Regions from separate parts of the Rossellomorea sp. GQ25 genome, predicted to be linked through region 2. Evidence: riboswitches for the same ligand, from Rfam matches in the RefSeq annotation. Region 2 holds a riboswitch; the other holds the start of a gene.
What was found. A riboswitch is a leader RNA that binds a small molecule or an ion and turns the genes downstream of it on or off. The one in region 2 is predicted to bind S-adenosylmethionine.

Region 1 (15,640 bases), on a different contig from region 2:
TTGAGAGTTGGCGCTATTGGCTAAATGAGCCACATCATTTACCGCTTCTTCAAGCTGCTGCATGGCTTGAGTGTACTCCACATCATGGTAATGCTCTTGCTGTGTCCCTGATTTATATTGTTCTTGAGCGTAACGAATGGCATCTTCACACTTTTGAATGCATTCATCAACCGAATTTCTTGTTGCCATTTCGACTACCTCCTTGACGTATAGAATAAAGAAGAGGAAGGTCCTATCCTTACTCTCCTCCACCTTAGTTTGAACCTGATTGCCCGTTTCAGAAGTGGTAATCTTCGCCTATTTATCTATGCAGGATACATTTGACCCCGTGTTCATGTTAAAATCTTTTTGAGCGTCATACATACTGTTTTACACATTGAAACGTAGGAGGTGTTTGTCATCGAGACAAACCCATTTCCATATGCCACAGATTTAAAACGATATCATACGTGGAACTACCATTTACGAAATCACTTTGGACATAAAGTCTTTAAGGTTGCTTTGGATGGCGGCTTCGATTGCCCGAATCGGGATGGAACGGTTGCCCATGGCGGTTGTACCTTTTGCAGTGCTGCCGGCTCAGGGGACTTTGCCGGCAGCAGGGTCGACTCTTTAGAAAAGCAATTCAATGACATTAAACAAAGAATGCATAAGAAGTGGAAAGACGGTAAGTATATGGCGTATTTCCAAGCATTCACAAACACTCACGCACCTGTGGATGTGCTAAGAGAGAAATATGAATCAGTTCTCGAGCAAGATGGTGTTGTAGGTATTTCCATCGCTACCCGTCCGGATTGTCTTCCTGACGATGTGGTCGAATACTTAGCTGAATTGAACGAAAGAACCTATTTATGGGTAGAACTGGGCCTGCAAACCGTTCATGAAAAAACTGCCGGCTTGATCAATCGTGCCCACGATTATCAGTGCTATGTCGAAGGTGTCAATAAATTAAGAAAACACGGTATACGGGTCTGTTCTCATATTATTAACGGACTTCCTCAAGAAAATGAAGAAATGATGATGGAAACAACACGTGAAGTGGCCAAACTTGACGTCCAGGGAATTAAAATTCACCTCTTGCATTTGCTGAAAGGAACTCCCATGGTCAAGCAATATGAAAAAGGACTGCTCGACTTCATGGATTTCGATCATTACGTGAAATTGGTTTGCAATCAGCTGGAAATCATTCCACCTGAGATGATCGTTCACCGCATTACGGGGGACGGACCTATAGACTTGATGATCGGACCGATGTGGAGCGTGAATAAATGGAGTGTATTGAACGCGATTGATGATGAACTAAAACGCCGGGACAGCTGGCAGGGAAAATTTTATAAAGTGGATGTGAAAGCATGAAATTAGATCGAATCTTACCTTTTGCAAGGGAGCTTCTGGAACGCTCTGTCAAACCCGGAGATATTACAATAGACGCAACACTCGGGAATGGACATGACACTTTATTCCTGGCTCGGTTAGTGGGAGAAAATGGCCGTGTATACGGTTTTGATATCCAAGAGGACGCAATAGAAAGCACCAAAGAACAGCTCATCACCCATGAGCTTGCTCACCGGGTTACACTCTTTCACCAAGGGCATGAGACAGTGATGAACGTCATTCCTCCCGTCCATCACGGGAAAGTGACAGGCGCAATTTTTAACCTTGGGTACTTACCCGGCGGCGACAAGGAAATTGTCACCCGTCCGAAAACAACGATACTCGCCTTGAATCAAATCCTGGAAATGATGGCACCTGAAGGGATCCTCGTCCTTGTCATTTATCACGGGCACCCGGAAGGAGCGGTAGAACGGGATTATATCCTTCGCTACGTGGAAAAACTGGACCAAAACTACGTCCACGTCCTTCGCTATCAATTCATGAACCAACTAAACAATCCTCCATTTATTGTGGCATTGGAGAAAAGATAAATAGAAAAGCGGAAGAGCTTTGCCTAGAGGCGACAAGCGTAAGCTGAACTTGCCGAAAAGGCTGGTTTTTACCTTTTTGGTGAGTTTGGCTTATGACCTCGAACCTCTAAGCCCTGAAGCTGGCCAATAAAAAATAGGGACGGACCTTTTCGAGGTCCGTCCCTATTTTTATAACAGTTCGTTTGCGATTAATTCGAATGATTTGAGCTTGTCCTGGAAGTCGTATGTGATGCTGACGAGCATGATTTCATCTGTTTGGTACTGTTCACTTAGTGAAAGTAGTTGTTCTTTCACTTTTTTAGGATTTCCCACGACCATGCGTTTGCGATTTTCACGAACTCTCATTTCTTCAAATGGCGTGTACTGATAAGCTGCCGCTTTTTCAGGACTTGGTGTCCCGTTTGAACGCATGCCTTGTTCAATCATTAAGATCGCTAAGTCTATGCTGGATGCGACTCTTTCTGCTTCTTCATCCGTTTCAGCACAGATGGCAAACACGGCTACGATGTTTTTGGGCTCCTTCAAATACTCGGAAGGAACAAAGTTATTTCTGTAAGCCTGTGTATATTGAGCGCCGCCCTCCCCGTTAATAAACTGGGCAAAGGTATAAGGTAATCCTTTTTGTGCTGCCAGCATCGCACTGGACGGACTTGAGCCGAGCATCCAAACTTCCGGCATCGTTTCGATCATCGGGGCTGCCGTTAATCCTTGATAAGGATGAGTATCCGGTATTGAATCGGTTAAATACCCCAGCAGATCATCGATTTGTTCAGGATATCGATTGACGTCCCTCGGCTTCCCGTCGTGCAGGGCCATCGTTGCCATCGGCATTCCGCCAGGTGCCCTACCCAAACCTAGGTCAATCCGATTCGGATTCAGCGCTTCAAGCAATCGGAAGTTCTCCGCTACTTTATATGAAGAGTAATGAGGAAGCATGACCCCTCCCGAACCGACACGGATTCTTGACGTATTCTGTACCAGGTGAGCGATCAATACCTCCGGTGAGGAACCCGCAAGACCCGTTGAATCATGATGTTCTGATACCCAGAAACGTTCAAACCCTAATTTCTCGGTATGTTGTGCTAATTTTACTGTATGATTTAAAGCCTCTTGTGGGCTCATTCCTTCTGAAATGGGTGACTGATCTAATACGCTTAACTTGATAGTCAAAATGGACATCTCCTTTAATTGATGTGAGTATTATTATCAATTCAGTAGTAAAAAATGTCCACTAACATGCTTAAAGGGTGACGGCCGAGATGGCAGTCACCCTTTAATGGTTTGAATTATTTGTACAGTAATACCTTACCTACAGTACCGTCAGCACTTTGGCCTACCACACGGAATTTTAATCCGTAATTCGGTACGTTACGTCCAGCGTCTACCATACCTTTGTTGCTGTAATCCGCACTGTCGTCAAATAATGGGTTACGTGCAGTGTGGTTGTCTTTCATTGTGATACCAGTAATATCAGAATAATCTAAGAACATTTTCTCGGACTTATTCAGGCTGAATGCAGCATCGTGAACCTGGTAACGGGTCGATCCAGCTGTACCGTCGCTCCAATAGTTTGTCTTTTGGTCTGCGTCGACAACTCCAACGAATCCATCTCCAGGATGAGCTCCTGTCCAGTTTTCGCTGAATTGTTTGTCAACGTACCATACTACTAGACCACCATCATATTTCATTAAGCTTGCACCACGGCGGATGTTGGCCAGACCTTCATCTACACCATTGTGGCTGCGCCATTCCAGTAGGTAGTAATGGTCGGAGCGTTTGATACCGTCGTCCTCAGTGAATCCGTCTAGACTAAATTTAGCATCGCCTTCAGCGTCATCAAACAATACTTCTTCTCCATCCACCACTACAGAAAGATCGTCTGCATAAAGGCCAGGATTTGAAACGGCAGCATCTGTTACATACTCAATGGCAACTTCAACTTCCTGACCAGCATAAGCTGAAAGGTCGAAAGAAGCGTCAATCCATCCGTTAGAAGAACCCGTGATTCCATTTCCAAGATTAGAGTCGTTAGGATTTGTATTAGTAGTAATGCCACTCGCAACAGGCTCACCGTTAACCGTTACATATGCATAATCCCAGTCCGTTTCAATGTCATACCAAGCTTTGAAATTGAACGCTGCAGATGTTGCATTCGTTAAATCCACAGTAGTAGTTAAATAATTGTGTAAGTCATCTGCACTTCCTGAGAAGTACTCTTTTTCACCACTTGCAGGCTCATTGATGACTGTTTCTTTTTGAGGAAGATTTACTTTCACTACGTCGTTGTTTGTTCCTTTTGTGTTTGCTTCGTCAAGAAGAACTTCGAACCCTTTTCCATCAACATCATCAACGTTCACTTCAGTACCCGTTAACCAATTACCTTTTGTCCCGGTAATATCAACAACCGCTGATTCTTGAAGCATTTCCTTCATATAAGGACTGAACCCTGTAGGCTGAGTACCAGGAATATCCCCGGCCCAGCTGCCGCTTGCCATGATGGACCAGTAGCTTACCGGTTCACCTGTACCAGTGTACTGAGTATCGTATTCATCAGGAAGACCCAGGTCATGCCCGAATTCGTGGGCCATGACTCCAACTGCACCGTCCTCAGGTTCGATGGTGTAATCATAAGCAGCCATCGCTCCACCCCAATATGGAACTGTTGCTTCAGTTCCTGGAAGAGCATGAACCCCACCAAGATTCCAGCGATGAGACCAGATTGCATCAGATCCTAATTCTCCTCCACCAGCTTCTTCACCCACACCTGAGTGAATAACCATTAAGTGGTCAACCAGACCGTCTGCCTCAAGATAGTTACCATCTCCATCAAGGTCATAACGATCCCATTGGTCATAGTCGGAAATGTTTACGTTTGGATCTGCCGCTGCTGCTGCTAAAGCTTCTTTTACAAGACCTCGTGCATTTACATCACTTCCGTCAGGCTGTGGATCATTTCCACCATATGCTGCTGCAGGCTTACTTGCTGTATACCACCCGGCAACTTCACCTTCAACAGAATAGCTTCCACCTGACTGCTGTTCATAATATTGCTTCATCGATACATATGTTTTACCGTCTGGACCTGTCCAACCACCTGTACCAAACAACATATCTTGATAATGCTCACGGGAATAAGCATCTTCACCTTCATAATACATGTCCGTTTCCTCAGGTTTCATGTTATTATGCTCTCTGTCAGGATAATCAACTAAAAGAACCAATACCTTATCCGTACGCATTTCACCGTCATACGCTTCTTCTTCTACAGAAGCTGGTGCATTCTTCTTAGCTTGTCCAAGCTTATTTCCCTTACCTGAAGTCAAGCTGTTATTCTTCATTTCTTTTTGAAGCTTAACCTTCGCTTCTGATTCTTCACCTTCTAGTTCTCCTTCTCCTGCTTCTTTTTCAGCAGAATCCGCTTTCGCTTTCAGGAACTTTTGCAATGCTTTCTCCGCTTCAGCAGGTGTCGCATTTTGCTTAATCTTGCCTTCATCTTTCAGCATTTCAATCAGGCGTTCGTCATTCGCAATGCCTAAATCAAAAGGCCCTCCATGTATATGATCATGTTTCACCGTTGGCTTCGCTAACACATTCTCAGGCACTGTGGTTGCAGCTGATGCAGGTACAGCAAATGCCCCTACACTTAATGCCGCAACCATGGCCATCGATAATACTTTACGAGATTTCAAAAACGTTTCCCCCTCTTTTTATGTACTAAATTTTTACACTAATTAAAATATACTCCATTATTCTGAAAAGTAAATATTTTCAGAATATATTAGTTATTTAGTATGACGAAATAATATATTTTTAGGTAAATAGTATGATATTCTACTGATTGTAAAATGGGTAAATTATCATAAATCGAAAGATGTAAGCGGTTAATATTTGTATAATTATGGTATTTAAGGTCGAATTTAGTATTCCTTCACCCGACTATAGTTTGATAAAACAGACAAAAAGAGGGACGGACCTTCGAAACTAGTTTCGAAGGTCCGTCCCTCTTTTTCAGGATGTTTTTTTGCGATTTCTCCATTTACGGTAGATTTTTCCGTTGATGTAGAAGAATCTGGTGATCCAGCCGGCTTGTGCGATGAATTGTTTGGAGAAGGATTGTACTTTTTCTTGTTTGTTTGCCTTGTCGTCTGACAGGTAGACGCCGATGAGTCCTTTGTTGATCAGGCGGTGAAAATGGGCATGGGGCAGTTCATGGGTGTGTTCGTCGGCTTTCTGAAGGAAATGAAGCAGACGCTCTTTTAAATGCTCATCATCCTCGTAATAGAAGCAGAAGTTCAGGTCTCCCCCCTCATGGTCCTCATCCTGATCGATGAAATAATCAAGAAGAATGTGTAAACCTTGAATGTATGGAAAATATCCATGTTTGATTTTTTCTGTATAAGATGGCTGAAAATCGCTTCGGCACGCGTATGACACTAAACAGAAAATGCCAAGTGTCGATCCGGAGCAGGCGGAAAACTCGTACCAGTTCATTTCGGGAAGGTTCGAACGGTGAGTTTCAAACCAATTCTGCAGCCTTCCTACTCTTTCTTCTTTTTTTACATGTTTATGTATCTGCAAGTCGCAGTAGTATTCACAAAGCAGGATAAGATCCTTTTTGATGCTGTCATAGTGATGTAATGCTTCAAGAACGGACTGACAGGTAAGCACTAAATCACTCAGATACCCCCCATCATCCTGATCGGTCCTTAAAGCATAGTAATTGACAGGCACTGCACCCACCGTTAGGGCGTCTTTCATGGATTGATGAAGAAGGGCAAAATCATCTGGATCCAGGGAAACGCTTCGATCACACAGATTATCCAAATAATCGCTTATCGTTTGATAGGCGACGATAAATCGAATCGTGTCTTCTTTTTGGTCCAGTGCCAGCAGGGAAAGGATTGATCCACCTTCACAGTGAAACGTTTTATGCTCGATACTGGCAAGGGCCTGACTTCTTAATTCCTGATTGGGGATCGCTTCTGCCCGCCTCTTCCACTCATCTAATTCTTTATGAACAATCGGAAAAACATTTCGGTATACTCTTGTCATTAACGAAAAGGGATCACTTGGGATCGACACCTATACCACCTCTTTTACAAAATGTATCCTAGCGCTTTCAAACGACTTTCAATGAAGATCTTGGAGTATTCAAAGATATCTTCTCTTTCTGGTTCATTATAGATTTCATGATAGCATTTCGGCCACTCTTTGTAATGCATTTCAGATAAAGACAGTTCGTTGAACCATTTTTTCACTGCTTTTTTATCGACGATTTTGTCGTCACCAGCCTGCAACACCAACAGAGGGACGTCTGGCATTTTTTCCAGGTTTACAAAAGCCAGTTTTATCGCTTGGGAGAGTTCCCTGTACCAACGGACAGACACCTTGGTGATATAGAGTGAATCGTTGCTGTCAATTTCACGTACATCTGCATTTCTCGTTGCCATATCGATCGTTAATCCTGATGGAAACTTCACCATGGGAGCGATCTTATTCAAACCGTAAGACAAGAGCTCGATCGGTCTTGACGGGGTCGTAACCAAGCCTAAACAAGGCGAGGACAATATCACACCTGCCAGGTTTACATGGGTTTCCTGAAGCATACGAACCGCAACAAGCCCACCCATACTATGTCCAATCACAAATACAGGCAATTCAAATTGATAAGCTGCCTGTACCCAATCTTTCACTTCCACTATATATTCATCAAACGCATCAATATGTCCTCTTTTACTTCTCGATGTCATACCCTGACCCGGTAAATCCCCCATGATGACATGATAGCCTGCTGCACGCCACATTTCAATGAGCCAACCGTACCGACCATGATGCTCCATTGCTCCATGAATGATAACGATGACTGCCTTTGCTTCTTGATCTGTTTCCCATTTCCACATGGCAATTCCTCCTTAATAGTTCTCTATGTGAATGAATTCTGCTACCATTATTATAGTAAATATTATTGAAAGGGGTAGTAAAAAATGCTCTATCCATATTATGATAAAAAACCAATCATCGCTCACTCGGCATACATTGCCGATTATGTGACCATCTCCGGGGATGTGGAGATCGGTGAAGAGTCCAGCATCTGGTTTAACACCGTCATCAGAGGGGATGTGGCTCCAACAAAAATCGGTAATAAAGTAAATATACAGGATAATTCCATGCTTCATCAGAGTCCAAATAACCCTCTTATTCTTGAAGATGAAGTAACCATAGGTCATGGAGTGATTCTACATAGCTGCAAAATCCGAAAAAAAGCTCTAATCGGAATGGGGTCGATCATTCTCGATAATGCTGAAATTGGTGAAGGAGCATTTATTGGGGCGGGAAGCCTTGTTCCACAAGGGAAAGTCATTCCTCCCAACACGCTGGCATTCGGTCGTCCAGCAAAAGTAGTGAGAGAGTTAAATGAACATGATATTAGCGAAATGAAGCGAATTTCGAAAGAATACGCAGAAAAAGGACAATATTATAAAAGCATCAAACCATTTTAATATCCTATACTTGGGATACCCCAACCTTCATTAGATTACTCATGGAATTTTTTCATGTGTGACTGGGGAAAAAAGGGGTGGATCTTCTACTTAGGGTTCATCTGACATTCGACACGAACCAACAAGCTTCGCCAAATCCGAAATTGCCAAAAAGACCAACACCCTAAAAAAGTGTTGGTCCCTTCTATCTCTATCTTTCCTTATTCGCTTAACGCTTCCGCTTTTAATGCTTCTGCTTTGTTTGTACGCTCCCAAGGAAGATCAATATCGTTACGGCCAAAGTGTCCGTAAGCAGCTGTCTGCTTGTAGATCGGACGACGAAGGTCCAGCATTTTGATGATTCCTGCAGGACGCAGGTCAAAATTATTGCGAACAACATCAATTAGTACGTCTTCTGATACTTTTCCTGTTCCAAATGTATCAACGGAGATGGATACCGGTTGAGCAACCCCAATCGCATACGCTAATTGAACTTCACATTTTTCAGCTAAACCAGCTGCCACAATGTTCTTCGCTACATAACGTGCTGCATAAGCCGCTGAACGGTCCACTTTCGTTGCATCCTTACCAGAGAATGCACCGCCACCGTGACGAGCGTATCCGCCGTATGTGTCAACGATGATTTTACGGCCTGTTAACCCTGCATCACCTTGTGGACCGCCGATAACGAAACGACCAGTTGGGTTGATGAAGTATTTTGTTTGCTCATCGATCAGTTCTTTCGGTACAACAGGGTCGATGACATATTCTTTTAAGTTACGTTGGATTTGCTCAAGCGTCACTTCAGGGTGATGCTGAGTTGAGATAACGATCGTGTCAATACGAACCGGCTTATCGTTTTCATCATATTCAACCGTTACTTGAGTTTTTCCATCGGGACGCAGGTAAGGAAGGATCTCTTCTTTACGAACTTCTGTTAAACGACGGGAGATTTTGTGTGCAAGGGAAATCGGAAGAGGCATAAGCTCTTTCGTTTCATTACAAGCGAACCCAAACATTAACCCCTGGTCACCTGCACCGATTGCATCGATTTCTTCATCTGTCATTTGACCTTCACGGGCTTCAAGTGCCTGATCTACACCTTGAGCGATATCAGCAGATTGCTCATCGATGGATGTTAATACGGCACATGTTTCAGCATCAAAGCCATATTTTGCACGAGTGTAGCCAATTTCACGGATCGTTTCACGAACGATTTTTGGAATATCGACATATGTACTCGTTGTAATTTCACCTGCAACAAGAACAAGACCCGTCGTAACAGAGGTTTCACATGCTACACGAGCATTCGGATCATTTGTAAGAATTGCATCAAGAATTGAATCAGAGATTTGGTCACAAATTTTATCTGGATGTCCTTCGGTTACGGACTCAGATGTAAACAGACGACGTTTAGTTGACATCAAGGTTCCTCCTTAAGCGTAATTGCTAGACTTTGGTCTAACAAAACATTAAACAGATACGGTACTCATTTCCCTAAGTAGTATGAAGTAAACATGAATTTTTTATAAGAAAATCATGAATTATGTGCATTTGATCCACTATAAACAGAAAAAACCCTTCCCCGAAAAAAGCATTAGAGGAAAGGTTTCAGATCATAGCCGCGCCTTTTCTCTCTTATCGTTCAAGGTTCATAGACCTTGCCTCAGTTTAGCACCTTCGCTTAATCGGATCGTTTCAGACAGAAAGGATCCATTCACTATTTAGCAGGTTGCTGGGTTTCATAGGGTCTGCTCCCTCCACCAGCTCAGGATAAGAGTATCCGTTCAAGGAACAATGATAACGTTTAGGACAAAGGGTGTCAACTTTTTTTCGAGTGACATGTTTAACCATTCAAGCTTACTCCTTTCATGATTCCAACCTAACTTGTCCTCATAAAATAACCTAATTAGGTAATGAGGCTAAACATTATGATATTTTTTACATATATATAAGAAGATACAAGCTATATTTGGACGAAAAATGTGACAATATGAAGACACATTATAAAATTGAATAAATAGTATAGACTAATGGTTCAATTGTGTTATACTATTTTTGTGAAGCAAACGAGATCATTAAATTTATATAAAGGAAGGGTTCTAATGAATTCAGTGAGCATGTCTAATGAATTAACAGAATTACTTAACGGTCAAAACATTCAGGAACAATTATCTGTTTCCCAACTAGTTGAAAAAGTCCTTCAACGAAATGAAGGCGTTTTAACATCATCAGGTGCAGTCAGAGCAGAAACTGGTAAATACACAGGACGCTCTCCTAAGGATAAATTCATTGTAGAAGAACCATCCACGAAGGATAAGATTGAGTGGGGTTCTGTCAATCAACCAATCTCTTCAGAATCATTCGATAAACTATATACAAAAGTATTAGATTACTTAAAAGAAAAAGAAGAAGTATTTTCATTTAAAGGGTTCGCAGGTGCTGACCCAAAACATAGACTACCGATTCAAGTGATCAACGAATTCGCTTGGCATAATCTTTTCGCTCACCAATTATTCATTCGCCCTACACAAGAAGAGCTAAAGGGTCATCAATCAGAATTCACCGTCGTTTCTGCCCCGAACTTCAAGGCAGATCCAGCAGTAGACGGAACTCACTCTGAAACATTTATCATTGTATCATTTGAAAGAAGAATTGTCTTAATTGGCGGAACTGAGTATGCAGGTGAAATGAAGAAATCGATCTTCTCTGTCATGAACTACGTGCTTCCCGAATCCGATATCCTTTCCATGCACTGTTCTTCAAATGTCGGACGTGAAGGAGATGTGGCATTGTTCTTCGGTTTATCCGGCACAGGAAAAACAACATTGTCCGCAGATCCAAACCGTCGTTTAATCGGCGATGATGAGCACGGATGGTCTCCGAACGGTGTATTCAATATCGAAGGCGGCTGCTACGCTAAGTGTATTGGTCTGACACGTGAAAAGGAGCCACAAATCTTTGATGCGATCCGTTTTGGTTCTGTCCTTGAAAATGTGGTTCTCGATGACAATTCCCGCATCCCTGATTATGAGGACAACACTTTAACAGAAAATACCCGTGCTGCGTACTCTCTTCAAGCGATGGAAAACATCATTGAACCAAGTGTTGCAGGACATCCAAATACCATTGTATTCTTAACCGCAGATGCATTCGGGGTATTACCTCCAATCAGCAAACTGACGAAAGAACAGGCAATGTACCACTTCTTGAGCGGATACACATCGAAGCTTGCAGGTACTGAGCGCGGAATCACTTCACCACAGGCCACATTCTCAACATGCTTTGGCTCACCTTTCCTGCCACTCCCTGCAACTCGTTATGCTGAGATGCTTGGGAAGAAAATCGATGAGCACAACGCACAAGTATTCTTAGTGAACACTGGTTGGACCGGTGGAGAATACGGTGTTGGTAACCGCATGAAGTTATCTTACACTCGTGCTATGGTTCAAGCAGCTCTTGAAGGGGAACTGACTCACGTAGAAACAGAAACGGACGACATCTTTGGTCTGAACATCCCTGTTCACGTCCCTGGTGTTCCAGACGAAGTGCTTCAACCAAAGAGAACCTGGTCCAATGTAGCAGCCTATGAAGTGAAGGCAAAAGAACTTGCCCACAAATTCAACGAAAACTTCAAAAAATTCTCAAACGTACCATCTGAAATCGAACTTAAAGGCGGCCCAGCCGTTAAATAGTCTATATAACAAAGGTCCGTCCCTCGAATTCGAGGGACGGACCTTTGACATTATAAAGGGGTTATAGCCCTTTCTTTCGCCCGGTTATTCTGTTAAATAAAAAGACAACAATGGCAATAACGAGTAAAACATGGATGATTGCCCCTCCGATTTTAAAAATCAATCCAAGTAACCAAAGGACTAAAAGAATTCCAATAATGGTCCAAAGCATAGTTTCCCTCCTCATAACGTTGTTTGATGCTAAGATTCCCTAATTCGATGACTTTAAAACTACACATGGTATTTCAACTGAAAATTTTTCACCTATTTTTAACTTCTGTTAGTCCATCTGAATTTATACAAATGGCATTTTCACTTGTATATCTATTATTGAAATTCCCCTAAAAATAATACTTTACTAAATATTTCTAATTTTGGTATGATAATGATTATTTACAGGGGGGGGGAAACGAGATGATCAGACAGCTTACAGAACAAGATCATGATATTTGCCAGCAACTCATTCATCAGCAGCCTGCTGAGAATTTGTTTATTATCGGGGATATTGAAGCCTTTGGGTATGAACAGGAATTCCAGAAAATCTGGGGCGACTTTGATACGGAAGGGAATCTTAGGGGAATTCTCCTTAAATACAGAGAAAACTTCATCCCTTTTTCCATGGGTGAATTTGATGTGGAAGGGTTTGCCGGAATCATTAATGAGACTGAAGACTACAGCATCGTTTCCGGATTAAAAAGGATCGTGACGCAGGTTGAACCCTTTTTATCCAGAGAAATTAAATCCAAAAGACATATGTACTATGCGAAATGTGACAACCATTCCTCAATGAAAGATGATGATCTGCCACATGTGAAAGAGGCTACCCTCACTGATATACCTAAAATAGTGGACCTGTTAATCAGTATTCCTGAGTTCAGTGGCGGCGATTTTAGTGTAGAAAAAAGAAAACATAGCATGGAAGTCGGAGTTTCGAGAAGTTATTACGTAGAAAAAGATGGAAAATTTGTTTCTTCTTCTTCCACAACCGCTGAAAACAGTATGTCTGCGATGATTGTCGCTGTATGCACACATCCTGAGTATAAGAAAAAAGGATATGCGACCGAGTGCATGACGAAGCTTTGTCGTGATGTATTAGAAGAAGGAAAAGAACTGTGCTTATTCTATGATAATCCAGAAGCAGGAAAAATTTATAAGCGAATCGGATTCAAGGACATAGGGTATTGGTCTATGTATAAATTTTAAAAAGGTGACTCCAAAAAAAGACTATCACTGAAAAAAAGATGCCTTTGATTCATTTTTTGAATCTAAGGCATCTTTTTGAATGTTGTAGCTTTTCAACAAAAGGATTATAAAATGTTGAATCCGGGTCATAAAGTGGGAGAGAGCATGATTTTTCTAAAGGATGGACCTTCAAATCACCCCACTTAGCCCGTCAATCGCACTTCCTCTAACCTGAATTCGAATAAATGGAGCCTATTTTGATTAAAAAGGCTTCAAATATACTAAATCAAACGAATGAATCTCCGACCTAGGGATTCTGCGGGACACCAGAACGATCCAAAAGTGGTGAGATTCATATAACTTACATGAAAAGAAGCTCACAACCTATCATAAAGGGTCGTGAGCTTCTTTTTTCTTCAAATCGACTATTCAGTTGACTCTAAATGAAAAGTCAACTTTTCATTATGCTGCTACTTTCCGATTCCCGATTAACCTGGCCTGAACCAGACGTTGTCTTACAGTGATTCCAATCCAGCTGGCCAGGAATGCTTTGATAAGTCCAACTACAATAAATGGATAAACGCCTGCTGCCATTGCCTGATTCCAGCTAAGATCGGCTACAAATTTCAGTTGAATGGTACCCAGGATCAACGTAATGATCATTCCAACTGTATTGGCAATCATGGCCATCGTAATGGTAAATTTGGTTTTCTCAAGAATGAAGCCTGTAAAGAAAGCCGCTACGATAAAGCCGAAAATGTAGCCTCCCGTAGGCCCAACCAGTACCTGTGCACCTCCACTGAAGCCTGCAAACACAGGAACACCGACTGCTCCCAGGGCTGCATAGCATACCATGGCGAACGCTCCATACCTGCTTCCAAGAATCGTCGCTGTAATTCCTACTGCTAATGTTTGCCCACTGATTGGAACGAGTGGAAGTGGAATCTCGATTTGAGCGAAAATCCCCGTAATCGCAGCAAAGATGGCACAGTGAATGATCACTCTTAGTTTTTCTCCGTTCACTTTCAAATCCCCCTTGTGTATGTAAACTATGTATAACATTAAGTTAACACAATTAAAAGGATTTTGGGAAGCTTATTTTTTCTCCCTTTGGTTAAATAAACCTTTTAACTGGGAGCATAGACATTACATATCTTTTCTTTTGCCTGCAATTCTAAAGCGGTTTTTAATGAGACCCTGCCTTGGGAGAATTCATCAATTCCTTTATCCCTCACCAAATACAACTTGGTGTGATTTGGATAACGTTCATTAAAAACCTGAATGATTCTTCCAATGGCTATGTATGGCATTTTCATTTCTCTCCTTATGAGCAGGACGCAATTCTTTTCAACTGCGTCCTGCGTTTTGAAATCGGGGGATCTAATGGATCAAGGGAATGAAATGTTCCCTGTCTACTATCTTTCCTTTTTAAGCAGCATCTCTTCACGCACTTGTTCCGCTGCTTCCACCATGGTTTTAAGCGCTAGGACCGTTTCATCGATCCCACGCGTTTTCAATCCACAATCCGGGTTGACCCAGAATAAATGGGGATCCAGCACTTCGAGAGCCCGATGTATATTACGGATTAATTCTTCACGCTTCGGCACCCGGGGACTGTGAATGTCATATACCCCCAGACCAATCCCTTTGTCATACGTATTGTCTTCAAAAACATGTATTAATTCCCCATGACTTCTTGATGTTTCAATTGAGATGACATCAGCATCCAGATCACTGATGGCATCTATAATATCTTCAAAATCCGAATAGCACATATGTGTATGGACCTGGGTTTCGTTCTGTACAGAAGAAGTGGCCAATTTGAAAGCATAAACGGCAGCCCTAAGATATTCCTCCCAATGTTCACTCTTTAAAGGCAGTCCTTCCCTAAGTGCCGGCTCATCGACTTGTATCATACGAATCCCATTGGCTTCTAATTCCTCTATCTCCTTTTGAAGAGACAGTGCGATTTGATTAGCAACTTCATATCGTGATACATCATTCCGAACAAATGACCAGTTTAGAATCGTGATAGGACCAGTTAGCATCCCTTTAACCGGTTTATCGGTTAATGATTGAGCATATACCGTTTCTTTAACGGTCATGGGTTCTTTATAATTCACATCTCCGTATATGAGTGGTGGCTTCACACATCTGGAACCGTAGGATTGTACCCATCCAAACTTCGTAAATTGAAAACCTTCTAATTTTTCACCAAAAAATTCAACCATATCCGTCCGTTCGAATTCACCATGTACAAACACATCAAGGCCTATTTGTTCCTGAATTTCAATCCAACGATTTATTTCTGCATGAATAA
Region 2 (15,640 bases):
AAGTAAACGTGCATTAGAGGTAACGGTACAATACACTAATCAACGTCAGCAATTCAAAACACCAATTTCTGCTTTCAACCTGACAAAAGAAAAACTGGCAACAATGGCGTCTAAATTATACGCAGCAGAAAGCTCCGTTTACCGTACAGTAGGATTGTTCGAGGATCGTATGAGCAAGCTTACGGATGAAGAAGTGAAGAACGGAACTGAAGTGGCAAAGTCGATTGCAGAATACGCGATTGAGTGTTCATTGAATAAATTCTTCGCAACAGAAGTACTGGATTATGTAGTCGATGAGGGTGTTCAACTTCATGGTGGATACGGATTTATGCAGGAATACGAGATTGAAAGAATGTACCGTGACTCCCGTATCAACCGTATTTTTGAAGGAACGAATGAAATCAATCGTCTTCTGGTTCCTGGCACATACCTCCGTAAAGCCATGAAAGGTGAACTTCCACTACTTCAAAAAGCACAGGCACTTCAAGAGGAATTAATGATGCTTATGCCAGAAGAAGTAGGCGATGAGCCACTTGCTCAGGAAAAATACCTTATGAAAAACGCTAAGAAAATCGGCTTGATGCTTGCTGGTTTAGCGGCTCAAAAATTCGGTAAGGCTCTTGAAAAAGAGCAGGAAATCCTTGTGAACATTGCCGATATCGTTTCAAACGCTTACGCGATGGAGTCCGTTGTTCTTAGAACAGAAAAAGCGATTCAAAAAGGTGGAGTAGAGAAAGCTCAACAAAAACTTCTTTACACACAAATCTTCTGTCAAGAAGCATTCAACGAAATCGAACAACATGCGAAAGAAACGCTTGTAGCAACTGAAACGGGTGACACACTGCGGATGATGCTATCCGCACTTCGTAAATTCACCCGCCATACACCGATCAACGTGATCGCAGTTAAACGTGCGGCATCAGAAAAGCTGATCGACGCAGAAAAATATACACTTTAATTGAGTAGTTTAAGGGACGGACCTCTGAATGGAGGTCCGTCCCTTTGTGTTTGAACATTGAAGTTGAGGTGGTAATCATAGATGAATAAGACAGTTTTAATTACAGGAGCTTCAAATGGTATCGGTTTGCACTTTAGTCATAAATTTGCAGGTTCAGGTCATGATGTGATTCTCGGGGCAAGAAGTGAGGAGAAGCTTCGAACTCTATCAAAAGAAATAGAAAGTAAGTACGGAGTGAAATCATACGTCATACCATCAGACCTTTCCAAACCTGGAGCATCTGAAACGTTATATGAGGAAGTGAAAACACAAGAGATTCAGGTAGATATCCTTATCAATAACGCAGGCTTCGGTTTGTTTGGTGAATTCGAGCAAACAGCGCTATCAAAAGAGCTCGACATGATTCAAGTGAATATAACTGCCCTTACAGAGCTAAGCAAGTATTTTGGAAAAGAAATGTTGGGCAGAAATAGTGGACAAATTCTAAATGTAGCCTCAACAGCCGCATTCCAACCGGGTCCATTATTGGCCGTTTACTATGCAACCAAAGCGTATGTCCTTTTTATCTCAGAAGCATTGGCAAATGAATGGACATCACACGGAGTGAAAGTGACCGCTTTGTGCCCAGGAGCTACCAAAACGGGATTCAGCGATGCAGCTGACCTACAATCTTCAAAACTATTTTTGTCTGGTGTGATGAGCGTGGAAGAAGTGGTAGAAGAGGGGTATAACTAAATGATGACGAAGAACAAAACCGTTATCATCCCAGGTATTAAAAACAGATTGCTGACTCGGTCCATTAGTTTTATACCCAGGAAAATGGCCACAAATATTGTTCGTAAAGTACAAGAACAGGTATAATTGAATGTGAATGAGTTTGAAGGGAGAAGACTATGGGTCAAAAAGCAATCGAAACATTTCGTGCTTGTATTCCATTATTTCAAGCACTGAGTGATCCTTATCGTCAGGACATAATATTACTTCTTGCCGAACAAGAACCTCTTACGGTCAATCAAATTACTGAAAATCTGACATTATCGCGCCCTGCTGTTTCTCACCATTTAAAGATCCTGAGAGATCAGCAATTAGTGTCATTAGAGCAAAGGGGGACGCAACGCTTCTATTCTCTTGAATTGGATAATGCAACCGTCCTTTTGAAGGAACTGGTTGAGACGGTTGAAAAACAATGTGAGTAATGTTTCTTAAAAGAAGGATAATAAAGAATATTGTCGAATGTAGAGATAGATTCGTGCAATACAGAATGCTGGATGGAGCCTTGCTTCATCCAGATCATAATGAAAGGTGGTGGAATGATGTCGTTGACTTTTTATTCTTATCCAAAGTGTGGTACGTGCCGGAAAGCAAAGAAGTGGCTTGAAGATCAAGATATAGCAATGAATGAAATACATATTGTCCAAAACCCACCGTCTAAAGACGAGCTTAAAAGCCTATATGAAAAGAGTGATTTACCTCTTAAAAAGTTCTTCAATACAAGTGGTAAAAAGTATCGTGAACTAGGATTGAAAGATAAAGTAAACTCAGCTTCTGATGAGGAATTATTAGAAATCCTTTCCACAGACGGGATGCTGATCAAGCGTCCAATTACAGCAGATGGAAACAAGGTGACAGTTGGTTTCAAGGAAGAAACCTTTGAAGAAACCTGGAAGTAAAAGAGGTCTATGATTACCAAATCATGGACAATGAAAAAGTTTCCTTATTCACGCTTAGTTTTCTTGCTTTTTCAATGAAAAGTGTGTCAATATTAGGTTGTATAACTAGCATTTGGAGGGATAGGAATGAGTACACCGAAAGAACTTCGTTATTCAGAAGAACATGAGTGGGTCAAAGTTGAAGGTGAAAATGTACGCGTAGGAATCACATCATTTGCACAATCTGAGCTGGGCGATATCGTATTCGTTGAGTTACCAGAGGTTGGAGATGAGATTAAAGCGGACGAGCCATTCGGTAGTGTTGAATCGGTTAAAACCGTTTCAGAGCTATATGCGCCTGTATCGGGTAAAGTGGTAGAAGTGAATGAAGAGCTATCTGATAGCCCTGAATTCGTGAACGAATCACCTTACGAAAAAGCATGGATGATCGTTGTTGAACCTTCAGATGCTGGAGAAGTAGACAAGCTTATGACAGCTGAACAGTATGACGAAATGATTAATGAAGGATAATTTCTTCAGTAGCACCTTGAGAATTTCTCAAGGTGTTTTGTTTTTTATTTTGGGTACCATATGAGTAGACGTTTTTTCACAAGGCTCTTTTTGCAAAGTATGTTGTTTTGTAACATAAGTTCTGCCAGGGCTCTGTCAACCAGTGAGTGTTAGATGGTGAGGGGAACCGCTTCACTTGCAGCTAGCGTACGGCCGATATTCTCCCCGGCTTAGCCGAACGGGGTCTCGGCACGCCTGTTTTTCCGCAGGAGTCTACGCAGTTCCCATCACCACCTTTAAGAAACTTGCTTGACAGAGCTTATTGGACAAAAAAATCTAAAGAAAGCAGAATTTCTAGTCCTTAAGAGAGAAAATCCACCGCTGCACTCTTTAAAAGAGTTTGTCTTCTGAAAAATTTATATAATAGAAAAACTTCATGCTGGGAAAGTTGATTGGAGCGGAAGGTGCTCGACTCCTGCGGGAATAGCGGGACAGGTGAGACCCCGCAGGAGCGCAGCGACGAGGAGGCTCACCGCCCGCCCCGCGGAAAGCGAGCATCCTGTAGCGGAAATCAACTATTACTTTCTTCTGTTAAATAGCAACATTTGCGAAAAGAGCCTTTCACCGAGAAAGGATGAACACAAATGGTACTTGAGCCTAAGAAATTAGATGTAACCAATAGAGTGACAGGAAAACTTAGAGATGGTGAAGTAGAACTATATTTGGATAATCAGCCAATCGGGAGAATGGCTTTGCCTCTTGACGGAATAACCATGGAGCCGAACTTTGAAGCAAAAGAAAATAAAATTTATCAAAGCTACACATCCACAGAAGGCGATCAAGCAAGATACACCGATTGTGATGAGGGTGGCTGGTGTTAGAGAGGCTCGTGGTGCCAGATTCATTAATGAATCTGGCACCATTCGTATAAGTAGATGGTTTAGGCAAGCCACTTGCACTTTTTTTTATAAACATGAGAAAATATAAGTAGAAAGTGGACATCATCTCTTGTTATTTGAATATACTATCGTAATCTTATTTATGAAAGATAAGGTGATGATCATGATGGAACTTGACGAAAAAGTAATCATTGTCGAAGGAACAACTGACAAACGAAAAGTAAAAGATATCATTAAAGAACCGATTGAAATTATTTGCACAAACGGGACCATTAGCATTACGAAAATGGACGAACTCATTGACGCTTTATTGGAAAGGGATGTCTATATATTAGTAGATGCTGATGATGCAGGTGAAAAACTACGCAAGCAATTTAAACGTGAGTTTCCTGAAGCTGAACATTTGTATATTGATCGTATGTACAAGGAAGTGGCCGCAGCTCCGGAGTATCACCTCGCGTCAGTGCTTATTGGAGCCAATATCGACGTTCATAAAGAATTTCTAGGAAAAAGGATGATCTAGTTTTGATTGAGGTAAGTAGTACCGGAACTTTAAAACAATCGATTGAAGACCATGCGTTCGAAGCTGTTTATCTTTATACACCGATGTGTGGTACCTGTCAGGTTGCAAGCAAGATGATTGACGTAGTGGAGAAGCTTCCACAATCCTTTCATTTTTCGAAGGCCAACTTGAATTACTTGCCCCAATTTGCAGAAGAGCAATCCATCGAAAGTGTACCCTGCCTACTTTTATTTAAGGATGGCGTCGAAAAGGAAAGGGTTTATGCCTTTCAATCCGTGCCATTTTTATATGAAACCCTAAATGAGACCGCGGATAGTTAGAGGGATAAGAGACCTTTTGGGAGAAGGTCTTTTTTATTTGTCTGATTTCACCTATTTCCTCATAAATCCAATTATAGAACGATTTTCTTTCTACAAACGAAGACATATTTCTCGGGAAATGTTGCGAATGACATCATTTTTTGACCAGAAATTATCCAAATTCTTACTGTTCGACAAATTAGATGGATCGGTTCAAAACATGTCGAGAAAGTATTGAAGGGGAAAATACCTAAAAGTGGAATTGTTATTATATAGAAGTTTCACTGGGAGGGTACTCATGAGAATATATTTAGAGGAATTAGTAGATCAGTGTCATTCAAGATATCACTTACGACTCTTATTTCCAGACGCCCCATTTATTCTTCATTTTGATTGTGGAAGTGACGTGTACGGCATTATTATTTCGAGTAAGAGGTGCGCTGTATTAGATGATATAAGTGGTGATGCTCACTTCGTCATTGAAGGAATGGAGGACACAGTGGTTTCTCTACTCACAGGGGAAGAACGGTTGTCTCAACTGATTGAGGACGGAGCCCTGGAAATAAGGGGAGGGTATCGTCCGCTATTATTTGTGGAGTCGGTCCTTTGGCTAACGAGATCCAGAGAAAAAGAGCCGGTTGAAGTCTAAACATCAAGCTGAAAAAATAATTGACACACTCTAAATCAGGTGATAGAATCTCTCTTGTAGCAAATTTTCAGAGTCTTTAACTATTCCAAATAATTAAATAATATACTTTACTCTTATTAAGAGAGGTGGAGGGACGTGCCCTTTGAAGCCCGGCAACCGTCAATGAAAATTGAAATGGTGCCAATTCACTCAAAGCATTTGCTTTGAAAGATGAGAGAAAGGATAGTCCTATATGATTATGCCTTTCTGCTTATCGCAGGAAGGCATTTTTTATTGCTTCAGAAAAAGGAGCAGGAAACATCAGGTGAATACAACAATAATTCTGATTAAACAGCTCGTTTTACTCCGAAAGAAGGTGGAATACAACATGATTACCATTTCAGATGTGAAGAAAATATATCAATCCAAATCGGGTCCGATCTCAGCCGTTGATGGGGTCGATATTGATATTGCCCAAGGGGAAATTTTTGGAGTGATTGGCTATAGTGGAGCAGGTAAGAGTACGCTGATTCGCATGCTCAATGGTCTCGAAGTTCCTACAGATGGAATAGTGGACGTGAATGGTCAAATCGTTTCCCAAGTAAAGGGTAAAAAGCTTCGGGAAGCAAGACGGTCAATAGGCATGATCTTTCAACACTTTAATCTCCTCTGGTCTCGTACTGTATTAGAAAATATACAGTTCCCATTAGAAATTGCTGGCGTTTCAAAGAAAGAGAGAGTCCATAGAGCCAATGAATTATTGAAGCTTGTAGGCTTGGAAGGCAGAGGAGGTGCCTATCCGTCTCAACTGAGCGGCGGACAGAAACAACGAGTGGGGATTGCGAGGTCGCTTGCTAACAATCCCGATGTCCTTCTATGTGATGAAGCTACTTCCGCTTTAGATCCACAAACAACCGATTCCATCCTTGATTTATTGGTGGATATTAATAAACGCTTAGGGCTGACGATTGTCCTGATCACTCATGAAATGCACGTGATTCAGAAGATCTGTCACCGTGTCGCAGTCATGGAACAGGGAAAAGTCGTGGAACTCGGGGATGTATTGGAAGTGTTCCGAAATCCAAAAGAGCAAGTTACAAAGCGTTTCGTAAGAGAAGTCTCCCAAGTAAAGGAAACGGGTGAAACCATTGATCACCTATTGACGCAATATCCTAATGGAAAAATGCTGAAATTTACTTTTGTAGGTGAATCAACTGAGCAGCCGCTCATCACCGCGCTGATAAGAAAGTTTGACTTAGAAGTAAACATCCTACAAGGACAAATCTCCCAAACCCAAAAAGGTGCCTATGGAACGTTATTTGTTCACCTTGATGGGGATGAACAAACCATTAAAGATGCATTGGCGTTTGCTGAAGAGCAACTGGTTCAAGTGGAGGTGTTGAGAGGATGATTGAAAATTTATTTCCAAATGTTGATTGGGAGAAGATGTGGGAAGCAACCCTCGAAACCCTGTATATGACCGGGATGTCTGTATTGATTACCTTTGTACTCGGAATGATCCTTGGGATTTTGCTCTTCCTTACTTCAAAGGGAAATCTATGGGATAACAAACTGACATATACGATTACAAGTGCAGTCGTAAATGTGTTCAGATCCATTCCCTTCATTATTTTGATCGTGTTGTTAATTCCATTCACCAAGTTACTATTGGACACAATACGTGGAGCGAATGCAGCTCTGCCGGCACTGATTATCGGAGCTGCTCCGTTTTACGCCCGCATGGTAGAAATTGCTTTAAGAGAAGTGAACAAAGGCGTCATCGAAGCCGCGAAAGCAATGGGGGCAAAGACTAGCACAATTATATGGAAAGTACTGATACCAGAATCAATGCCTGCTTTGATTTCAGGGATTACGGTGACAGCCATCGCCCTTGTTGGATACACGGCAATGGCCGGGGTCATCGGAGCTGGAGGACTTGGTAACCTAGCTTATTTAGATGGCTTTCAACGAAGCAGGGAAGACGTGACGATCGCCGCAACCATAATGATTTTACTCATTGTGTTTGCGATTCAGATACTGGGTGATTTTTTTACAAATAAATTAGATAAACGATAAAAGGAGAGAAATTAAATGAAAAAATGGGTAGCAGGAGTTATAACAGCAACAAGTATTTTTGGATTAGCAGCATGTGGGAGTGATTCAGGTTCGGGAAATGACGAAAAGGAATTGGTGGTAGGTGCATCTAATATTCCACACGCTGAAATCCTTGAACAAGTGAAGCCTGTCTTGGAAGAAAAAGGGATCGACTTACAAATTGAAACGTATCAAGACTATATCCTCCCCAATAAAGATCTGGATAATGGAGATATAGATGCGAACTATTTCCAGACCACACCTTATATGGACTTGCAAATGAAGGAAAATGAATATGATTTTGTCAATGCAGGCGGAATTCATATTGAGCCAATCGGTGTTTATTCTAAAAAATACAAATCTCTCGAGGAGCTTCCTGAAGGCGCTACGATCTTAATGAGTAACTCTGTATCGGACCATGGACGTATCCTTACATTATTAGAGAAAAAAGGTCTCATCACTTTAAAGGATGGGGTGGAAAATACGCAAGCACAAATTGAAGACATCAAAGAAAACCCCAGAAACATCCAATTCGATTATGAGTACGAAGCAGCTCTTCTTCCACAAATGTATGAAAACGAAGAAGGGGACGCAGTTGTCATTAATTCTAACTATGCTATCGATGCAGGGTTGAAACCTCTTGAAGATTCAATTGCCATTGAAGATAGTAACTCTCCATATGTGAATGTGATTGCAGTTAACAAAGGTGACGAAAACAAAGAAGAAGTAAAAGCTCTAGTGGAAGCACTACGTTCGAAAGAAATCCAGGACTTCATTAATGAAGAATGGGATGGAGCCGTTGTGCCGGTAAGTGAATAAAGTGTGCAAACCCGATTCTGACACTGTACAGAATCGGTTTTTTTTCATTGTAAGGTTTCCCCAAATTTTTAACATAATCATTTCCTTATTGGTTCATACTATTTTCGATGAATCTATTTCTGGAATGGAGCTGAATGAAATGCAGATGGAACCAAGAAATACAACAGAAGCTACCCTTCATGATTATAAAATGGGACTTGGAATCTTCACTGAAAAAATGCCTGAGCTTGCCGAGCAGTATAATGCGTTCACTGAGCACTGCTTTAGAGAAGGGATTCTTTCTAAAAAAGAAAAGCAGTTGATCGCGTTAGGAATCAGTCTTTATTCCCAGGATGAATATTGCATCATCTACCACACAAAAGGATGCCTGGATCAAGGATGTTCAGAAGAAGAAATCCTTGAAGCACTCGGAGTAACGGCTGCATTTGGAGGCGGAGCGGTCATGAGTCAGGCTGTGACGTTAGTACAGCAATCGATTCAGGATTTGAATCAGTTAAAGCAATAAGGGTAATGAAATCGAGAGGGAGATATCCTTCTCGATTTTTTTGCTCTTTTCTAAACATTGTTGTTATTTTTTACAGAGAAAGTAGTAGTTGATTTTTTTATATAATCCACTATTAGAAAACAACCTCTTTTTAAGAGAGCAGTGGTCGATTTAATACTGGAAATTCTGTATTGTTTTGTCAGCTTTAAGCTCTGTCAAGAAAATTTCATATAGATGGTGGGGGAACCGCGTTGACTCCTGCGGAAGAACGGGCGTGGGGAGACCCCGTTCGGCTAAGCTGAGGAGGCCGGCGGTACGCTAGCTGCAAGCGGAGCGGTTCCCCTCACCATCAAGCACACACTTGTTGACAGAGGTCATTTTGAAAGCCTTCAATTGTAGCAGGAGTGAAAAGGGCAATAATAGCTCAATACATTATGAATACTTATTCAAGAAAATATATATTTATTAAAAAAGCTATTAATTGGCAGTATAATGGCGGAATTTTGTGAAAACTTAAAGGTAACCCCTTGAAGTTAGGATGATAAGGATAAATATAAGAAAAAATGACCCTATACTGGTTTTGTCTTGTGAACGAGGGGGTAGTATAGTTATAAAGTAATTAAAAACTTGAAAGGAATGATTCATTATCGACTCTCTTGAGAGTATCTCGTACACAAGTGAAATGGAAAAGGCAATGCATGGAGCCCATGGGATTGGTTATGAGGTGTACAAACGAAAGCATGATGTCAGAATGCAAGTAGAGAAAAGAAGAGAGCAGGACTATAAGGAGAGCAGAAGAATGATTGCTGCACTTGATCGTAAGGTGCACGCTAATATATAATAAGGAAGAAAAAAGGAAACCAGTGTAGACGATGCACTGGTTTTTTATTGTTATGCAATCAGCCTCAAGCCTTAAAAATCGATGGACATAGCGAACGGTCTCATGGATTTAAACTTGTATCAGTGTCGGGATGTTCTTCACGACCGGAAACTGGACAAGGAATCCCTACATTTTTCCTTTATTTTATGCCAACAATAGAAAAGGATTATCTGGTCAAGTTTACACTATCTATATAGTTGAAAAAGTTGATAATAGCTTTTATTTGTTATAAGATTGTAATGAGAATAAATTGAGAATGATTAAAGAATTTAATTCTTAAATTCATTATAAAGTCACGGAGGTAAATATACATGGCAGGTTCTACTTTAACAATCAAAGATCTTCATGTTGAGATTGAAGGAAAGGAAATCCTGAAAGGGGTTAACCTTGAAATTAAAGGTGGAGAAATCCACGCAGTAATGGGACCGAATGGTACAGGTAAATCTACTTTATCTTCTGCTATTATGGGTCATCCAAAGTATGAAGTAACAAAAGGAAGTATTCACTTCGACGGTGAAGATGTGCTTGAAATGGAAGTGGATGAGCGCGCTCGCGTAGGTCTATTCCTTGCAATGCAGTATCCAAGTGAAATCAACGGTGTAACGAATGCGGACTTCTTACGTTCAGCAATCAACAGCCGTCGCGAAGAAGGCGAAGAGATTTCTCTTATGAAATTCATCCGCAAAATGGATTCTGAAATGGAATACCTGGAAATGGATCCGGATATGGCACAGCGTTACTTAAACGAAGGGTTCTCTGGTGGAGAGAAGAAGCGTAATGAAATCCTTCAATTAATGATGTTACAACCTAAGATTGCCATCCTTGACGAGATTGACTCTGGTCTTGATATCGATGCCCTTAAGGTTGTATCAAAAGGAATCAATAAAATGCGCGGTGAGGATTTCGGTTGCTTGATCATCACTCACTATCAGCGTCTTCTTAACTACATCACTCCTGATCATGTTCACGTTATGATGCAAGGACGTATTGTTAAATCAGGCGGAGAAGAATTAGCACAACGCCTTGAAGCAGAAGGATATGAATGGATTAAAGAAGAGTTAGGAATAAAAGACGAAACTGTTGGCCAAGAAGCGTAAGTGTTAGGGGGATGAAAATGACTGTAGAAACGAAACTATCAGTAGATCAGGACTATGTCAGCTCCTACTCAAAACAACTTGGAGAGCCAGAATGGTTAACAACCCTTCGCACAGATGCCTTTGATAAAGTAAAGGATCTAAGCCTTCCAGTTGCTGATAAAACGAAAATCACGAATTGGAATTTTACTCAATTCCAGAAGCATGCAGTGGAAAGTGATACGTTCTCATCTTTGAGTGAGCTGCCGGATGAAGCAAAAGAATTAGTTGATTTAGAAAGCAATGACCAAAGTCTTTATATTCAACGAAATAATACACCTGCTTTTCTTTCTCTTTCAAACGAATTAAAGGACAATGGTGTTATTTTTACGGATATTTTTACAGCTGTAAAAGACCACAGTGAACTTGTACAGAAGTACTTCATGACTGAAGGCGTGAAAACGGATGAGCATAAGCTTACAGCCCTTCATGCAGCATTGATGAATGGGGGAGTGTTCCTTTACATTCCAAAAAATGTGGAATTGACTCAACCGATTCAAGCGGTTTACGTTCATGACAATGCTGAAGTAGCGATGTTCAACCACGTATTAGTAGTGGCTGAAGACAACAGCTCTGTAACATACGTTGAAAACTACATTTCTACAACAAATGTTGAAGACGGCGTATACAACATCGTTACGGAAGTTTTGGCAAACAATAATGCTAAAGTGGCATACGGTGCTGTGGATAATTTAGCAAGCGGATTAACAACGTATGTTAACCGACGTGGAATTGCACAAAGGGATGCTCGCATCGAGTGGGCTCTTGGATTAATGAACGATGGAGACACTGTTTCAGAAAACGTAACAAACCTTATGGGTGATGGCTCATATGGTGATACAAAAACCGTTGTCGTTGGACGCGGAAAACAGAAACAAAACTTCACGACGAAGGTTGTTCACTTCGGTAAAAACTCTGAAGGATACATCCTTAAGCATGGAGTGATGAAGGACGAAGCATCTTCCATCTTCAATGGTATCGGTAAAATTGAACACGGTGCGTCTAAGTCGAATGCAGAGCAGGAGTCTCGCGTATTGATGCTTAGTGAAAAAGCACGTGGAGATGCGAATCCGATCCTTCTTATTGATGAAGATGACGTAACGGCAGGACATGCTGCGTCTGTAGGTCGAGTGGATCCGCTGCAACTTTATTACCTGATGAGTCGTGGAATTCCGCAGCATGAAGCGGAACGTCTGGTTATTCATGGCTTCTTGGCTCCTGTGGTTAAACAATTACCGATTGAAGGAGTTAAGAAACAACTTGTTGAGGTTATCGAAAGGAAAGTAAACTAATGGATGTAAAAGAGATTCGCAAACAATTTCCGATTCTCGACCAGGAAGTAAATGGCCATCCACTTGTTTATCTTGACAGTGCCGCAACATCACAAAAGCCGGTTTCCGTTATCGAAGCGGTGAATGACTATTATCGTGGATATAACTCAAATGTTCACCGGGGTGTTCATACTCTTGGGACGAGAGCGACAGATGGTTATGAAGGGGCCCGTGAAAAGGTCCGCAATTTCATAAACGCTTCCTCCACTCAAGAAGTGATCTTTACCCGTGGAACGACAACAGCAATCAATACAGTTGCAGCAAGCTACGGTCGTGCTAATTTGTCCGAGGGTGACGAAATTGTGATCACTCACATGGAGCATCACAGTAATATCATACCTTGGCAACAGTTAGCCAAAGAAACCGGAGCGGCGTTAAAATATGTTCCCCTTCAAGAGGATGGAACGATAGCGATTGAAGATGTCAGAGCTACTGTCTCATCTCAAACGAAGATTGTTTCGATCATGATGGTTTCAAACGTGCTTGGTACGATGAACCCAATCAAAGAAATCACGAAGATTGCTCATGAAAATGGTGCAGTCATGGTCGTTGACGGAGCACAGGCTGCTCCACATATGAAGGTCGACGTACAAGACTTAGACTGCGATTTCTTTGCCTTTTCAGGTCATAAAATGGTAGGTCCTACAGGGATCGGAGTACTTTACGGTAAGAAAAAACACCTGAACAAAATGGAACCGGTAGAATTCGGTGGGGAAATGATCGACTTTGTCGGACTTCAGGAATCCACTTGGAAAGAGCTTCCGTGGAAATTTGAAGGTGGTACACCGATCATTGCAGGTGCCATTGGACTTGGAGCTGCGATTGATTTCCTTGAAGAAGTAGGACTTCATAACATTGAAGAACATGAACATAAGCTTGCGGCTTATGCATTGGAGAAAATGAATGAAGTCGAAGGCATGAAAATTTTCGGACCAAGTGATCCAGGAAAGCGGGCAGGTATTGTTACGTTTAACATTGATGATGTTCATCCGCATGATGTGGCAACCGTACTTGATGCTGAAGGGATTGCCGTTCGCGCAGGTCATCACTGTGCACAACCACTGATGAAGTGGTTGAACGTATCCGCAACAGCACGTGCCAGCTTCTATCTTTACAATACGGAAGAAGATATTGATAAACTTGTTGCAGGCCTATTGAAGACAAAGGAGTTTTTCAGCGATGTCTTTTAATAATTTAGATCAGTTATATCGACAAGTCATTATGGATCATTATAAGAATCCACGAAACAAAGGTTCTTTAGAGGATGGAAGCTTTACCATCGATATGAATAACCCTACTTGTGGAGATCGCATTCACCTGACTTTAAAGGTGGAAGATGGTATCGTTCAGGATGCGAAGTTTGATGGAGAAGGCTGTTCGATCTCCATGGCTTCTGCTTCTATGATGACCCAAGCGGTCAAAGGGAAAGAGATTGAGAAAGCATTGAAGCTTTCAAAGATCTTCTCTGATATGATGCAAGGCAATGACTATGACGACGATGTGGATTTAGGAGATATTGAAGCATTACAAGGAGTCGCTAAATTCCCGGCCCGTATCAAATGTGCAACATTGGCTTGGAAAGCGATGGAAAAAGGAGTTCAAGAAGAAGAGCAGGAATAAGCTCTTCTCCTACTCTATTTAAGAATGGAGGAATCAACATGGCAAAGAAGATGCCTGAGGTCGGAGACTATAAATACGGTTTTAGTGATAAAGACGTATCTATTTTCCGTTCTAAACGTGGTTTGACACGAGAAATCGTTGAAGAAATTTCTCGTATGAAAGATGAGCCTAAGTGGATGCTTGATTTCCGTTTGAAGTCACTTGAGCATTTTTATAATATGTCTATGCCTCAATGGGGCGGAGACATGCAGGAACTGAACTTTGATGAGATCACATACTATGTGAAGCCTTCTGAAAAGTCAGAGCGCAGTTGGGATGAAGTACCTGAAGAAATCAAGCAAACGTTTGATAAATTAGGTATTCCGGAAGCTGAGCAAAAGTATCTTGCAGGGGTTTCTGCTCAGTATGAGTCAGAGGTTGTATACCACAACATGCAAGAAGATCTTGAAGAGATGGGTATCGTATTTAAAGATACAGATTCTGCTCTTAAAGAAAATGAAGAACTTTTCCGCGAGCACTGGGCAAAGGTTATTCCTCCAACGGATAACAAGTTCGCTGCCCTTAACTCAGCGGTATGGTCCGGTGGATCATTCATCTATGTTCCTAAAGGAATCAAGGTGGATACACCACTTCAAGCATATTTCCGCATCAACTCTGAAAACATGGGTCAGTTCGAGCGTACGCTGATCATCGTCGATGAAGGCGCAAGTGTTCACTATGTTGAAGGTTGTACAGCACCGGTTTACACAACAAATTCACTTCACTCTGCAGTCGTTGAAATCATCATCAAGAAAGATGCGTACTGCCGCTATACGACGATTCAAAACTGGGCGAACAACGTGTTTAACCTGGTCACGAAGCGTGCTGTATGTGAAGCGAACGCAACAATGGAATGGGTAGATGGAAACATTGGTTCAAAATTAACGATGAAATACCCGGCGGTTATCCTTAAAGGTGAAGGCGCTCGCGGTATGACACTATCCATCGCATTGGCAGGTAAAGGCCAGCATCAGGATGCCGGAGCGAAAATGATTCACCTGGCACCAAATACATCTTCTACAATTGTTTCTAAATCCATCTCCAAGCATGGTGGTAAAGTAACGTACCGTGGAATTGTACACTTTGGCCGCAAAGCGGAAGGCGCACGTTCAAACATCGAGTGTGATACGCTGATCATGGATAACCAATCAACTTCTGATACGATTCCTTACAACGAAATTCTTAACGATAATATCTCGTTAGAACACGAAGCAAAGGTATCAAAAGTATCTGAAGAACAATTATTCTATCTTATGAGCCGAGGTATTTCAGAGGAAGAAGCAACAGAAATGATCGTAATGGGCTTCATCGAGCCATTCACGAAAGAACTTCCAATGGAATACGCAGTCGAAATGAACCGTCTGATCAAGTTTGAAATGGAAGGTTCAATCGGTTAATATGTCATTCAAACTCCCTTGATGTTTCATCAGGGGAGTTTTTTCTGGTTTCAATAAATATCACTACGGTTCTTCCTCAATCAAGCCCAACAAAAGAATTTCCATTTTCCTTATGATAAAATGGACATGTTCATAATAAAGCAGGTGAATGAAGATGATATACATAGGAGTAACAGGCTGGGGAGATCATGAGACCCTTTATGAAAATGCTTCCCCCAGGGACAAACTAAAAGAATACGGCGCTCATTTCCCCATTGTCGAGGTGGACACAACCTTCTACGCTGTCCAGCCTCTTCGAAATGCTGAAAAATGGGTAAGGGAAACACCCGAGGACTTTAAGTTTATAGTAAAAGCGTATCAGGGAATGACGGGACATC

Region 1: it holds a riboswitch for S-adenosylmethionine, as region 2 does, so the genes downstream of both, metK (methionine adenosyltransferase) here and AC6CIB_RS12755 (methionine ABC transporter ATP-binding protein) in region 2, are expected to answer to the same signal.

The regions. Positions count from the first base shown of each region.
Region 1 covers NZ_JCAXEQ010000009.1:14,017-29,656, reverse strand. Annotated here, with positions in the region: gene AC6CIB_RS20910 (YtzC family protein) at 1-189, opposite strand, end outside; gene mnmL (tRNA modification radical SAM protein MnmL/YtqA) at 391-1,356, shown strand; gene mnmM (tRNA 5-(aminomethyl)-2-thiouridylate-methyltransferase MnmM) at 1,353-1,925, shown strand; gene AC6CIB_RS20895 (LLM class flavin-dependent oxidoreductase) at 2,094-3,095, opposite strand; gene AC6CIB_RS20890 (immune inhibitor A domain-containing protein) at 3,212-5,590, opposite strand; gene tbcS (tetraprenyl-beta-curcumene synthase) at 5,934-7,007, opposite strand; gene AC6CIB_RS20880 (alpha/beta hydrolase) at 7,022-7,825, opposite strand; gene AC6CIB_RS20875 (gamma carbonic anhydrase) at 7,910-8,425, shown strand; gene metK (methionine adenosyltransferase) at 8,626-9,828, opposite strand; SAM riboswitch class I at 10,040-10,184, opposite strand; gene pckA (phosphoenolpyruvate carboxykinase (ATP)) at 10,510-12,099, shown strand; gene AC6CIB_RS20860 (lmo0937 family membrane protein) at 12,161-12,310, opposite strand; gene AC6CIB_RS20855 (GNAT family N-acetyltransferase) at 12,553-13,341, shown strand; gene AC6CIB_RS20850 (biotin transporter BioY) at 13,783-14,349, opposite strand; gene AC6CIB_RS20845 (hypothetical protein) at 14,448-14,630, opposite strand; gene metE (5-methyltetrahydropteroyltriglutamate--homocysteine S-methyltransferase) at 14,736-15,640, opposite strand, start outside.
Region 2 covers NZ_JCAXEQ010000003.1:386,894-402,533, forward strand. Annotated here, with positions in the region: gene AC6CIB_RS12705 (acyl-CoA dehydrogenase FadE) at 1-958, shown strand, start outside; gene AC6CIB_RS12710 (SDR family NAD(P)-dependent oxidoreductase) at 1,040-1,693, shown strand; gene AC6CIB_RS12715 (hypothetical protein) at 1,694-1,819, shown strand; gene AC6CIB_RS12720 (ArsR/SmtB family transcription factor) at 1,852-2,154, shown strand; gene AC6CIB_RS12725 (arsenate reductase family protein) at 2,272-2,628, shown strand; gene gcvH (glycine cleavage system protein GcvH) at 2,755-3,138, shown strand; gene AC6CIB_RS12735 (YusG family protein) at 3,762-3,998, shown strand; gene AC6CIB_RS12740 (toprim domain-containing protein) at 4,180-4,539, shown strand; gene AC6CIB_RS12745 (thioredoxin family protein) at 4,542-4,859, shown strand; gene AC6CIB_RS12750 (hypothetical protein) at 5,137-5,487, shown strand; SAM riboswitch class I at 5,598-5,704, shown strand; gene AC6CIB_RS12755 (methionine ABC transporter ATP-binding protein) at 5,855-6,877, shown strand; gene AC6CIB_RS12760 (methionine ABC transporter permease) at 6,874-7,542, shown strand; gene AC6CIB_RS12765 (MetQ/NlpA family ABC transporter substrate-binding protein) at 7,558-8,379, shown strand; gene AC6CIB_RS12770 (carboxymuconolactone decarboxylase family protein) at 8,519-8,884, shown strand; gene AC6CIB_RS12775 (YuzK family famiily protein) at 9,546-9,704, shown strand; gene sufC (Fe-S cluster assembly ATPase SufC) at 10,055-10,840, shown strand; gene sufD (Fe-S cluster assembly protein SufD) at 10,858-12,168, shown strand; gene AC6CIB_RS12790 (cysteine desulfurase) at 12,168-13,397, shown strand; gene sufU (Fe-S cluster assembly sulfur transfer protein SufU) at 13,387-13,827, shown strand; gene sufB (Fe-S cluster assembly protein SufB) at 13,866-15,263, shown strand; gene AC6CIB_RS12805 (DUF72 domain-containing protein) at 15,418-15,640, shown strand, end outside.